Regions from separate parts of the Pseudoalteromonas sp. SANK 73390 genome, predicted to be linked through region 3. Evidence: predicted binding sites of a transcription regulator. Region 3 holds the regulator's gene; each other region holds the start of a gene.
The links. Region 3 encodes sigma-54, which starts transcription at its own class of promoters, with help from an activator protein. Its sites were predicted from a motif close to GTTGGCACGNNNNTNGNNT; they were not measured.

Region 1 (3,155 bases), on a different contig from region 3:
CGGCTGCAGATTCTGTAAGTTTGACACCACAAGCGCGTCAACTCAAAAACTTACAAGACAAAGCACAAGAAGCGCCAGCCTTTAACAGCGATAAAGTCGCTGAACTGAAAAAGGCCATTAGCGAAGGTAAATATCAGGTTGATGCTGAAAAGTTAGCGAAGAATATTGCCGCATTTGAGTTTGATATGTATGGATGATCAGCTAAACCTTTGTGTCCATAAGCTAGACAAACAGCTCACTCATTTATCAACTTTGACCCAGTTGCTAGATAGTGAGCTTAAGTCATTGGCAGCAAGAAAAGGTGATGGACTCAAAGATTTAGCAAGAGAAAAACTAACACTACTTAACAATATTCAAAAGCTAGATAAAGAGATATCTGGTTTTGATAAGTACTTATTTGAACAGGAAAAAGCTAAAGTAATTACTGCAAAGATAGAAAGCCTGCTGATAGAATGTAAACAAAAAAATGAAGTCAATGCTCAAGCTGCCCACCAAGCCAACCTCAGTATTAAAGACCTGAAGGAAATTTTAATTGGTGCTCCATCATCCGTCACATATAGCCAAGACGGTGCTGTTGTTTCTCAAAATAATGAACTAGTTAAAAACCTTAAAGCTTAATGTTTAAAGGCTCTATCTTCACAATTGTTCCGATTAAAGCCTCTCATAACGTGTTCAATCGGCACTTAATAATAAGTAACTCGCTTAATTTTTCTTGGCTTCGCTTGGCTTATATAAAGGTCGTGAACACGCTTCATATCTAACTCTAGCTCTGTAACGTATGTATCACCTGCAGCATAGCTTTTCACAACTTTAGCGCCACGGATCACCCCTCTCACTTGACTTTTTAAGCCATCACTTTGGGCTACAGCACCTTTAACAGTCATACTAGACGTGACGCTCTGACCATACACTTGCTCCGTTAGTTCACGGTATGCTTCAAGTTTTGAGACCTTAACTGCCATTAACATTTTCTGTGAACTGCTTATACCAGGCTGTGCACTCAGTGGTGCATACCCTATTGCTTTTAACACAGGGTAGTTATCAGGTTGTACATACTCGTATTCAATGTGCTTATCAAATAAACTACTACAGCCACTTATAAAGCACAAAAGCACCACTATACTTATAAGACCGACTCGGTTTGTTTGCTTTTCGATATTCATGGTTGATCACCTTACAAGATTACTAGTATTTATTTATGCACAATTCTTGCCATAAATTGTGGTACATGATTTGCTTCTAACTCAGTATAATATTTTTGAGGCGCTAATTATGATTAAGGCTATCACTTTACTTGCACTTATTTGTATCAGTACTGCTGTCAAAGCAGAATGGTATGAAGTTGTTGGTTATGCAAGTACTCAAGGTCGCGATGTTGCTCAAGCAAGACAAGCAGCCGTCAAAGACGCTATAACACAAGCACTTATTTTTTCTGGCGCAACCGTAAGTAGCGTGCAAAGCGTGGCCGATGGCATATTAAGCCAAGATGAACTAAAAATTCAATCTCATGGTGAAATACAGCAAGTCAACTTAGTAAGTGAAAATAAGGAACAGGACCAATACAGCGTTACTCTTCACCTAGATATTTATACAACGCAAGGTAAGTGCCTTGAACAGCAATTTAATAAACAGATAGCCATTACTCAAAGCCAATTGACACAGCCGCACCAAGCTCGTATGGGTCAAATATTTGACATCGCTAAATCTACCTCTCAAAGGCTGTTTAATACCTTGAATGAGCGGACAAATACTATAAAACCAATTCCATACCTTAATATCTCAATAGACGTAACAGAGTACTTCTCTCAGCAATTTAACTATAATCCTTTGCTTATCGAAACAATCGCAATGAACAGTAATAGCCAATATGTTTTATTAAGCCAGATTACTGATATTGCTGATACAGATAAACTAAACAGTGAATATGCTTTTTGGCAAAGTGATAAATACGCAAGAAGCTTTAAAATCGACTTTGCTTTGTATGATGCGCTGACCTATGAAAGAGTCTGGCAGCAGCACTATGCTACACAGGGGGTTTGGCCTTTTGAAAAAACAAAATTAATAGATGTGCACAGTGAAAAGTTTTGGAACTCTCATTATGCTCAAGAGATCCAGGAAGTATTTAATAAAGTCAGCCAAGATATGAATGCAGCTGTCTCTTGTATTCCAACCAAAGGAAAAATCTTATATTTAGATAATGATCAGGTAGTGATTAACCTTGGAAAAGCCCATGGTTTAGAGGCTGGAAAAATACTCTCCATCATGCATCAGAGCAGCATCATCACCAGTAAAGGTTCGGTGATAAATTCCACGATGCAAACTATAGAGCAAGTAAAAATCATTAACGTAAATATGCAAAGCGCAACAGCCGTTAATTTAAATTCGCGCCCGTTAAGTAATATACAGATCAATGACATAGTTCAAATCAAAGTGAAAAGTGCAGAAAGCTTTTTACTTGACAATTAACCTTATAGCTGCACTAACCCATTAAGCGCAGCTAAATTTCTTTGAATAGATTTTATTGTAAATATTTATTTTCAATTACTGAACTACTTATCTTACGAATCATTTAAGGTTTCACTGACCTAATAAATTTTGAGCGCCAAGTAAACGCTTTAAAACAACAAGAGCAAACAAAGGCTTTGACTTGATAAAAGTGAATCTTAATATAATTTAAGGGTATGTATAATAAGGTAGGTATATTGGCGGCCCCTGCAAGAATCGAACTTGCAACCGTCCCTTAGGAGGGGACTGTTATATCCATTTAACTAAGGGGCCACTACGGCTGGAATTATAGCCGTAGGTTCTATTATATTTCAATGCTTTTTTATAAAAGTCAGCCACTTAATGTAGTTAAATAATATTCCTCATCTTGCCCCTGACAATGCAATATCTGCATTATGTAACACGTATGCAGGTACCATTTTACGCGTGCTAGCGACCACTTGTTTAGAATCAATATCAATAACACGCGCATTAACTTCCACACCAGTGCTTCTGTATATCATGGTGCCAGAAAGCACATGACTGGCGATTTTTTTACTTGTCAGCGCTTTAGAGCTTCTGGAAAAAGAAAAATCCCCGCCTTTTGTCACCGACACTGACTGAGTCGCTTTAAAGTCCACGACACCGTACCCAAATTTTTGCAGTTGGTG
Region 2 (3,155 bases), on a different contig from region 3:
TTACGTAAGTCGGCAAGTGCAACAATTAGAGCAACGCCTTGGCACGGTGTTAATACAGCGAACAACTCGCACCCAAAACTTAACAGATGCTGGCCGCCAGTACTCAGCCAAGCTTAAGGTTATACAGCAAGAGTTAATTGATGCGACCAATCAAGCACAAGGTGTACAAAATACGCCTAAAGGATTAATAAAAATAGCGGCGGCCGGTGATTTTGTAGCAAACCAAGTAGCGCCTCGTATAGCTGACTTTTTGAAGCTATACCCAGAAGTTACTGTTGATCTTGATTTTAACAACCGTAATGTGGACTTAGTAGAAGAAGGCTTTGACTTAGCCATACGTTTTGGCCAACTTCAAGACTCCAACTTAGTGGCTCGTAAACTGTGTACCCGCCCTATGACCTGGGTCGTCAGCAAAGGTTATCAAAGTCAGCATGGAGATATTCACCACCCATACGAACTACACCAACATAATTGCTTGTCTGCAACCCACGGCCGTTGGCGATTTGTCATTTGCCAACAGCAAGAGGAAGTAAAAGTCTCTGGCAATTGGAGAAGTAACAACTCTTTTGCATTGATTAATGCTTGCTTAGCGGGGTTAGGCGTTGCGCATTTGGCCAAAGACATCGTGCAACCTTATGTTGAACAAGGGCAACTCAGGTATATACTAGAACCTTTCCAAGTAAATGATGGGGCAACCTGGTTAGTTTACCCTCGTAAAGATCTCATGCCTTACCGCGTACGTTTACTGATTGAGTTTTTACTCGATAGCTTTGCAAAAAAGTAATACGTTCTTTTTAAAGCAACGTATCAAAGGAGACAATTATGTCACAGTTTTATCAGCTTGCTGCTAACACTTTACAAGGTCAAGCGTTTGACTTTGAAGTACTTAGAGGCAAAGTAGTATTAATAGTAAATACTGCAAGTCAGTGTGGTTTAACACCCCAGTATCAAGGACTACAAGAATTACATGAGCAATATAAGGATCAAGATTTAGTTATTATCGGCTTTCCATGTAACCAGTTTGGCGGACAAGAGCCGGGAGACGCTCAACAAATCCAGCAAGGATGCTTAATTAACTACGGCGTTGACTTTACTATAATGGAAAAAATTAAGGTCAATGGCGAACACACTCATCCAATTTTCCGCTTTCTCAAAAGTGCCTTACCAGGACTATTTGGCAATCGTGTTAAGTGGAACTTTACCAAGTTCTTGGTTGGTCGTGATGGTACACCATTGCAGCGCTTTGCGCCAACCACAAAACCAAGTAAACTAACTACTGCAATTGAAGATGCCCTTAAGCACACTTAAAATTACCGAATTAAAAAGGAGGCTGCTGCCTCCTTTTTAATTAGTCTAGATAATCAAAATCATCTTCACCTAAATTTTTGCGCAAACGTTTTTGTTCAAGATAATCATCAAGCTTTCTCTTCACCTTTCGCTTTTGCTTATCATGCTGATTACGACCGAGGTTCTCATACTCGTCATCTACAAAATCATCATCAAGCGCATCATAAGAAAATGTCTTACCCACAACCCACTCCAAATAAGTGTTAATATTAGTTACTTGGTGAAGCGCCAATAACTAGCATTAATTCTTCACCTAAATGATTATTTAGCTGGAAAATGCAAATCTGAAAAGTGAGAGTTTTTTATCGTTTTAATAAATAATTTTTATCATTGTTTTTATTTTGGTCAAAGAAGCTAAATAATGGTCAAAAATATAATGCAACTTCTGCATACAACAACAAAAAAATACGTAAACCACTAATATTTAATAATTTATTTTTTTGGCATTAGTTTTGAATAGTTATATACATATCATTCATCAGCAAGGCTTTATCACATGAAAAAATTAATCTTGGCAGCAACAATTACATTCAGTTCCGCTTCTTTTGCACACTCGCAAATAGATGGCTCTCATTTCCAATTTAGCTCAGATGAATGTGCGGTGAACTTTAAAAATGATGTTCGCATCACACCTGATGAACTATTCATTACTAATAGTGAGAACAATCGTAAGTTACGCATCACTGACTCTGGTTTAGTTTTTTTAGATAGTACGCCTATTTCATTAAGCCCCCAACAACAACTGGCAGTTGTGAACTATGCGGATGAACTCAGGGTAAAATTACCACAAGTGGCAAACATCGCACTTGATGGGATAAAAATAGCGGGTGTTGCTCTGGAAGAAGTGGCAGCAGCATTTGAGCTTAAAGAATTTAGTTCATTAAACACTTTACTTGGCGAAATAGAAACAGAGGTGAATGAGACTTTTTATCAACAAGGTGCATTTGTTATGGGAGAGCAAACTTTTACTGAGTTTGGTCATAACTTTGAGCTGCAATTTGAAACTCGTATTGAGTCTGCAGTAGAGGGCGCTATGATGGAATCAATTGGTAGTATTCTCATGGCTGTTGGCTCAAAAATGGTCAGCTCTGGCGGCGATATGGCAACCTTTGAAGAACGCATGAAAAACATGGGCCAACAAATTGAAGACAAAGTGCAAATGCAAGCTAAAAATCTTAAGCAACAAGCAAATGCATTGTGTGGCCAGTTTGAAGTGATCGCTCAAACTGAAAATCAACTACAACAGCAGATCCCTGAGTTCGCTGATTATCAGCTGTTTACCTACAAAAACTAATTCTATCTCCCTGAAATAGTCGGCATCTGCCGACTATTTTTTTGCTTGGTCCACCAGCTTTCCAAGAGTCGCGATTGCTTGCTCTGTGTGTTCATTCCACTGCACACCATAACTCAAGCGAATACAACTGCTAAACTTATTGCTGGCACTAAATAGCACACCTGGTGCTATGCTTATTCCTTGAGCTAAAGCCAATTGAAATAGTTTTGTACCATCGTATTGCGGCCCTAAATCAAGCCATAAAACACACCCACCTCTTGGTTCACTTACTCGTACAAATTGAGGAAAGTATCTGCGCAATGCCATAATCATATAATCTTTCGCCACTAATAAGCGCTTGCGCATTAACTTTAAATGGCGGTCATATTCACCACTGGCCAAATAATCAGCTAACACCCACTGGTTCATTAACGATGATGAGCAACTCAAGGCTCTTTTTAAGCGCTTGGCTCGGCCTATTAGTTTTGGTGTAATCAACCATCCAATTCGGTAGCTCGGGGCGGCTGTTTTAGAA
Region 3 (3,155 bases):
TGGAGCAGGAAAAACCACCAGCTTTTACATGATTGTAGGTCTCGTGCCAAGCGATAATGGCACCGTGTGCATCAACGATCATGACATTACACTATTGCCAATGCATAACCGAGCACGTTTAGGCATTGGCTATTTACCTCAAGAGTCATCAATTTTTAGAAAGCTCACGGTATATCAAAATTTAATGGCGATTTTGGAAACTCGCAACTCACTGAATAAGATAGCCCGTGAGCAAATTTTAAATGAACTACTGGATGAGTTTAACATTCAACACATTCGCGATAGCTTAGGTATGGCACTGTCAGGCGGAGAACGCAGAAGAGTAGAAATTGCTCGCGCTTTAGCCGCAAATCCTAAATTTATCCTTTTAGATGAGCCTTTTGCTGGTGTTGATCCCATTTCAGTGTTAGATATAAAGAAAATTATCGAACATTTAAAAAATAGAGGTATTGGTGTGTTAATCACCGATCACAATGTTCGTGAAACTCTTGATGTATGTGAAAAAGCTTATATTGTCTCACATGGTGAATTAATCGCCTCTGGTACTCCTGAACATGTTTTAGCAGATCAAACTGTCAGAGATGTCTACCTAGGTGAACAATTCAAGCTATAGTTAATGTACGTTTAGTCACAATAATAATAGAAAACCAGAAGGATTGTTAAAGGTAGATGAGGCAATCGTTACAGCTGCGCATGGGGCAGCAACTTACCATGACACCACAGTTACAGCAGGCTATTCGCTTGCTGCAACTAAGCACGTTGGATCTACAGCAAGAGATCCAAGAAGCTCTTGATAGCAACCCGCTTCTTGAAGTAGATGAGTCAGAGCCAGAATCTGATGCGCAAAACAGTGCCCAAGATAAAAATGGTAAAGATGAAAACCAAGAGGACACGCATTTAGACAGTCAAGATATCGAGCCTGTAAGTGACTACGAAATAGATTCGGATGCCGCACTAAGTAAAGAGACCGTGAGCGACGACCTCGCTATGGATGTGACATGGGATGAGTACATGAGTGCAGCTCCTGCTGCCAGTAGTGGACCCATGCCTGAAGACGAGACTATTTATCAAGGTGAGACGACGGAAACGCTTCATGAATATTTAATGTGGCAGCTCGAATTAACGCCTTTTAGCCCAACAGATCGCGGCATCGCAGTCGCTATTGTAGAAGCCATAGACGAAAACGGTACATTCACCTTAAGTACCGAAGATCTCTTAGAGAGCTTGAATGATGGCAACAGTGGCGAACATATTGAATTAGATGAAGTAGAAGCCGTATTAAAACGAATTCAACTTTTTGATCCTATTGGCATTGGCGCTCGCTCACTACAAGAGTGCTTGTGTATTCAGCTCAATCAATTTGACCCGCATACAACTCCTTGGTTGAGCGAAACTAAAATGATCCTCAATGAGCACATTGAGCTACTTGCAAGTCGCGACTATCGGACCTTGATGAAAAAAACCAAGCTCAAAGAGACTGAGCTCAAGGAGATCGTAACATTAATTCACACTCTTAACCCAAAACCTGCGGCAAGCATTATTCGTGAAGAGTCTGAATATGTCATTCCTGATGTATCAGTTAAGAAGATAAAAGGCCGCTGGGTAGTTGAGCTAAATCCGGAGTGCATGCCTAAAATTCGTGTTAACAATCAATATGCTGCAATGTCTCGCTCAGTGAAATCCAGCACAGATAGTCAATTCATTCGCTCTCATTTACAAGAAGCAAAGTGGTTTATTAAAAGCTTAGAAAGCAGAAATGAAACATTAATGAAAGTTACTAATTGCATTGTCCAACAACAACAGGCATTCTTTGAACATGGCCCTGAGGCAATGAGACCCATGGTGTTAAATGATGTTGCAGAAATGGTTGAAATGCACGAGTCCACCATTTCACGAGTGACCACACAAAAATATATGCACACACCTAGAGGCATTTTTGAGTTGAAGTATTTCTTCTCAAGTCATGTTAGTACTGAAAATGGAGGTGAGTGCTCGTCCACAGCAATCAGAGCACTAATCAAAAAGCTAATTGCTGCAGAAAATACTGCTAAGCCATTAAGCGACAGTAAAATAGCAGATATATTAGCGGAGCAAGGAATTAAGGTGGCCCGACGCACCATAGCAAAATATCGGGAGTCGTTAGCCATTCCACCGTCAAATCAGCGTAAAAGCTTGATTTAGGCGTATTACCTAAGAAGGAAAATGCTTATGCAACTAAATTTAACTGGTCGTCATGTAGAAATAACCGATGCATTAAGAGACTATGTCAACAACAAGTTTGCAAAGTTAGAAAGGCATTTTGATCATATAAACAATGTACATGTGATCTTAGATGTTGAAAAGCTAGTACAAAAAGCAGAGGCGACATTGCACGTTAATGGCGGAGAGCTTTTTGCCTCGACAGAACATCAGGACATGTATGCTGCGATCGACGGCCTAATTAATAAGCTAGATCGTCAGGTAATTAAGCACAAAGAGAAGCTAATTCGACATTAATTATGAAATTAAGCTCGATAATCAATAAGGACTGTAGCAAAGCTGCGGTCCTTTTTAATAGCAAAAAACGTATACTCGAATACATTAGCGAGTTAGCGCACGAACAGCTACCCAATTTAAATCAGCACGATATCCTTAGCGCATTAATGGCCCGGGAGAAACTCGGCAGTACAGGTATAGGTAAAGGGATTGCCCTGCCCCATGGTCGGATAATAGGTCTTGAAGTCGTGACAGCTTTACTATTAGTCAATCAACAAGGGGTTGAATTTGATGCCATTGATAATCGGCCTGTTGATATATTTCTTGCTTTAATTGTGCCTGATGGCGATAACGAACAACATTTAAAAACTTTGTCATCGATAGCTCAGCAGCTAAACAATAAAGAATTTTGTAAACAGCTAAGGAACGCTAGCAATGACGAGGAACTTTATGCCATTATTGCCTCAGCAGACTAGGTTATTAAGAGAAGCATAATGGAATTAATCATCATCAGCGGTCGCTCTGGTTCAGGCAAGTCAGTTGCACTTCGTGTATTAGAAGATTTAGGGTATTATTGCGTTGATAATATCCCAGTCAATTTATTACCGTCCTTAGTACGTAGTGTCTCTGATAACTACGATAAAATCGCTGTAAGCATTGATGTAAGAAATCTGCCAAAA
Region 4 (3,155 bases), on a different contig from region 3:
GCTAGTGCGATACAAAACTTGATACACAACAGTATTCAAATTATTGGTTCACAAGCCGAAATTAAAGTAAGTGCAAAGCGTGAAGACGATAAAGTGCGAATTTCCGTTATAGATAACGGCCCGGGTATAGACCCGCAAATAGCAGAAAAAGTATTTGAACCGTTTTTTACAACAAAAAGCCAAGGCACAGGTCTTGGACTTGCGGTGGTGAGCTCGGTGGCTAATTCTCACAAAGGGCAAGCAGAAGTACAAAATATGCCAGATGGCGGTGCATGTTTCAGTTTACTTCTTCCTATTTCATTCAATACCGAACAGTTGGAGGTTGTATGAGTCATTCTATTTTAGTAGTGGAAGATGATGCAGGGCTCAGAGAAGCGCTAATTGACACCTTACATTTATCTGGATTTGATTGTGTCGAAGCATCTAGTGCTGAGCAGGCTGTTATCTTGCTAAAGCAGGCAAGCTTTTCTTTGGTTGTCAGTGACGTTCAAATGGGCACTATGAGCGGGATTGATTTGCTTAGAACAATTAAGCTAAATTACCCAGACTTACCAGTGTTGATGATGACTGCGTATGCAACCATTGACGATGCTGTAGAAGCGATGCGATTAGGCGCTATTGATTATATGGCTAAACCTTTTGCGCCTGAGGTTTTACTGAATATGGTAAGCCGCTACATGCCAGTGAAAGAAAAAGAAACTGATGGTCCTGTTGTTAAAGACCCACAAAGCCTCCAGTTACTTGAATTGGCAGCCAAAGTCGCAAAGTCAGATGCGAGTGTAATGGTACTTGGGCCAAGTGGTTCAGGTAAAGAAGTTTTGGCGCGCTATATCCATGATAAATCTGAGCGTGCCCAAGAAGTATTTGTTGCTATAAATTGTGCTGCGATACCAGAGAATATGCTAGAAGCGACGCTATTTGGTTATGAGAAAGGTGCGTTTACGGGAGCTATTCAAGCTTGTCCAGGTAAATTTGAACAAGCCCAAAAGGGTACTATTTTACTTGATGAAATCACCGAAATGGACCTAGCCTTGCAAGCAAAGCTGCTCAGGATATTGCAAGAGCGTGAAGTGGAACGATTGGGTGGCAGAAAAACCATAGAGCTTGATGTACGTGTATTGGCTACCAGTAACCGAGACTTAAAAGAAGCTGTCGCGGCAGGTAATTTTAGAGAAGATTTGTACTATCGGCTAAATGTTTTTCCACTAATGTGGTTGCCATTGTGTGAACGTCCAGGCGATATTGTTGTGCTTGCAGAGCATTTGATTGCAAGGCATTGCACCAAAGCGAGCAAACCGATACCAACACTTTGTGAGGATGCCAAACAAAAGCTCTTATCACATTTTTGGCCAGGTAATGTGCGTGAATTAGATAATGTTGTGCAGCGAGCTTTGATATTACACCAAGGCTTGCAAGTTAATTCAGATGATATTTTTATAGAAAGTCATCAGCCTGTTTTGTCTCGAAATGACAATAAAGCAATAGATCAAATTCAAGTTGAGTTGGCTACGAAATGTGAGATAGCTGACAGTGTGGATAGTCAAAGTTATAAAGTAGAGTTACAAGATAAGGAACACCAAATGATTCTGGACACCTTGTCTCGATGTCAAGGTAAGCGCAAAGACGTGGCTGAAATATTAGGGATGAGCCCTCGAACGTTACGGTATAAGTTAGCGAAAATGCGTGACATGGGGATCCCACTACCAGCTTAACCCCTTCCAAATACCATGAGCCAGTTTAATACTGGCTTTTTCTAGTCAAAATCATGACAGCCCGCTTTGTTTGTAACTAACTGTTATAGTTGATTTTTATTTTGGCATGAATTGTGCTTCATCTATGTATCTTTAGTAAAAAGGGTGAGCACAATGAACATTCAACCCAATGCTTTATATCAAGAAATGCAGTCGTTAGCTTCAGAAGCTACACGCAATAAACCGCAAGATAGTCTGCCAGTACAGACATCAGCAAATTCATCAGCGCAGTTTGGCGACATGCTATCAGATGCTATTAATACGGTCAGTGGCTTGCAAAAAGATGCAAAATCAAAAGTAACGGCACTGGAGATGGGTGATCGCAGCGTGTCGCTCGCTGAAGTCATGATTGCTTCTCAAAAATCGTCAGTGGCTTTTGAGGCGACGGTACAAGTTAGAAATAAGCTTGTAGAGTCATATAAACAAATTATGAGCATGCCTGTTTAAGCTTAGGTAGTGGAGAATAACTGTGGCAACGAACCAATCAACAGAACTGGCTTTATCGGATGGCGCTACTGGCGCAGATTCTGGTGAACAGCAAGAGCAAAAATCAGGTTATCTGAGTGCGCTAAGTGGCGTTGATATGCTTCGCCAAGTTACTTTAATTATCGCTTTAGCTATCTGCTTAGCTATTGCTGTGTTTATTATTATTTGGGCACAACAACCAGATATGCGCCCACTTGGTCAATATCCTACCGAAGAGCTAGTGCAAACATTGGACTTTTTAGACGCTCAAAAAATTGATTATGAATTAGATGGTAATACCATCTTGGTAGCTGAAAATGATTACCAAACCATAAAACTACAAATGGCACGTGATGGATTTACGCAAGCACCAAGTTCGGGTACGGATATTTTAATGCAGGATATGGGCTTTGGTGTCAGCCAAAGACTAGAGCGAGAGCGATTAAAGCATAGCCGTGAGCAGCAGTTGGCGCGTACAATTGAAGAATTAGACGACATTAATCGTGCAAAAGTACTGTTAGCTATACCAAAAGAAAACGTGTTTGCTCGTCGTGAGAAAAAGCCATCAGCTACCGTAGTACTCACATTAAAACGTGGCAGAACCCTAGGTGGTGAAGAAATAGATTCAATAGTGGATATAATTGCTTCTGCTGTACAAGGACTAGAGCCAGCACGAGTGACTGTTACAGATCAAAATGGCCGCTTATTGAATTCAGGCTCGCAAGATTCACTAGCAGCACGTTCTCGCAAAGAATATGACCTTGAGCGTAAAAGGGAACAAGAATACCTAGAAAAGATTGACAGTATTTTGATCCCTGTTATTGGATTAGGTAAGTACACTGCGCAGGTTGATTTAACGATGGACTTTAGTGCTATTGAAGAGACCCAAAAACGCTACAACCCTGACTTGCCAGCAGTGCGCAGTGAGACAACATTTGA

Region 1: SANK73390_RS15995 (flagellar assembly protein T N-terminal domain-containing protein) is a predicted target of sigma-54. The motif match lies at 1,221-1,239, and genes of this name have one in related genera.
Region 2: SANK73390_RS15325 (YggN family protein) is a predicted target of sigma-54. The motif match lies at 1,787-1,805, and genes of this name have one in related genera.
Region 4: fliE (flagellar hook-basal body complex protein FliE) is a predicted target of sigma-54. The motif match lies at 1,813-1,831, and genes of this name have one in related genera.

Annotation. Positions count from the first base shown of each region.
Region 1 is NZ_ARPN01000114.1:35,341-38,495, reverse strand. It holds gene flgM (flagellar biosynthesis anti-sigma factor FlgM) at 1-197, shown strand, start outside; gene flgN (flagellar export chaperone FlgN) at 190-618, shown strand; gene SANK73390_RS16000 (LPP20 family lipoprotein) at 684-1,163, opposite strand; gene SANK73390_RS15995 (flagellar assembly protein T N-terminal domain-containing protein) at 1,273-2,466, shown strand; tRNA gene SANK73390_RS15990 (tRNA-Arg) at 2,704-2,778, opposite strand; gene SANK73390_RS15985 (FlgO family outer membrane protein) at 2,868-3,155, opposite strand, start outside.
Region 2 is NZ_ARPN01000110.1:13,110-16,264, reverse strand. It holds gene SANK73390_RS15340 (LysR family transcriptional regulator) at 1-784, shown strand, start outside; gene SANK73390_RS15335 (glutathione peroxidase) at 823-1,308, shown strand; gene SANK73390_RS15330 (PA3496 family putative envelope integrity protein) at 1,349-1,531, opposite strand; gene SANK73390_RS15325 (YggN family protein) at 1,844-2,641, shown strand; gene SANK73390_RS15320 (aminotransferase-like domain-containing protein) at 2,675-3,155, opposite strand, start outside.
Region 3 is NZ_ARPN01000055.1:71,372-74,526, reverse strand. It holds gene lptB (LPS export ABC transporter ATP-binding protein) at 1-613, shown strand, start outside; gene SANK73390_RS07970 (RNA polymerase factor sigma-54) at 670-2,181, shown strand; gene hpf (ribosome hibernation promoting factor) at 2,209-2,496, shown strand; gene ptsN (PTS IIA-like nitrogen regulatory protein PtsN) at 2,499-2,951, shown strand; gene rapZ (RNase adapter RapZ) at 2,970-3,155, shown strand, end outside.
Region 4 is NZ_ARPN01000108.1:52,322-55,476, reverse strand. It holds gene SANK73390_RS13975 (sensor histidine kinase) at 1-330, shown strand, start outside; gene SANK73390_RS13970 (sigma-54-dependent transcriptional regulator) at 327-1,712, shown strand; gene fliE (flagellar hook-basal body complex protein FliE) at 1,866-2,198, shown strand; gene fliF (flagellar basal-body MS-ring/collar protein FliF) at 2,221-3,155, shown strand, end outside.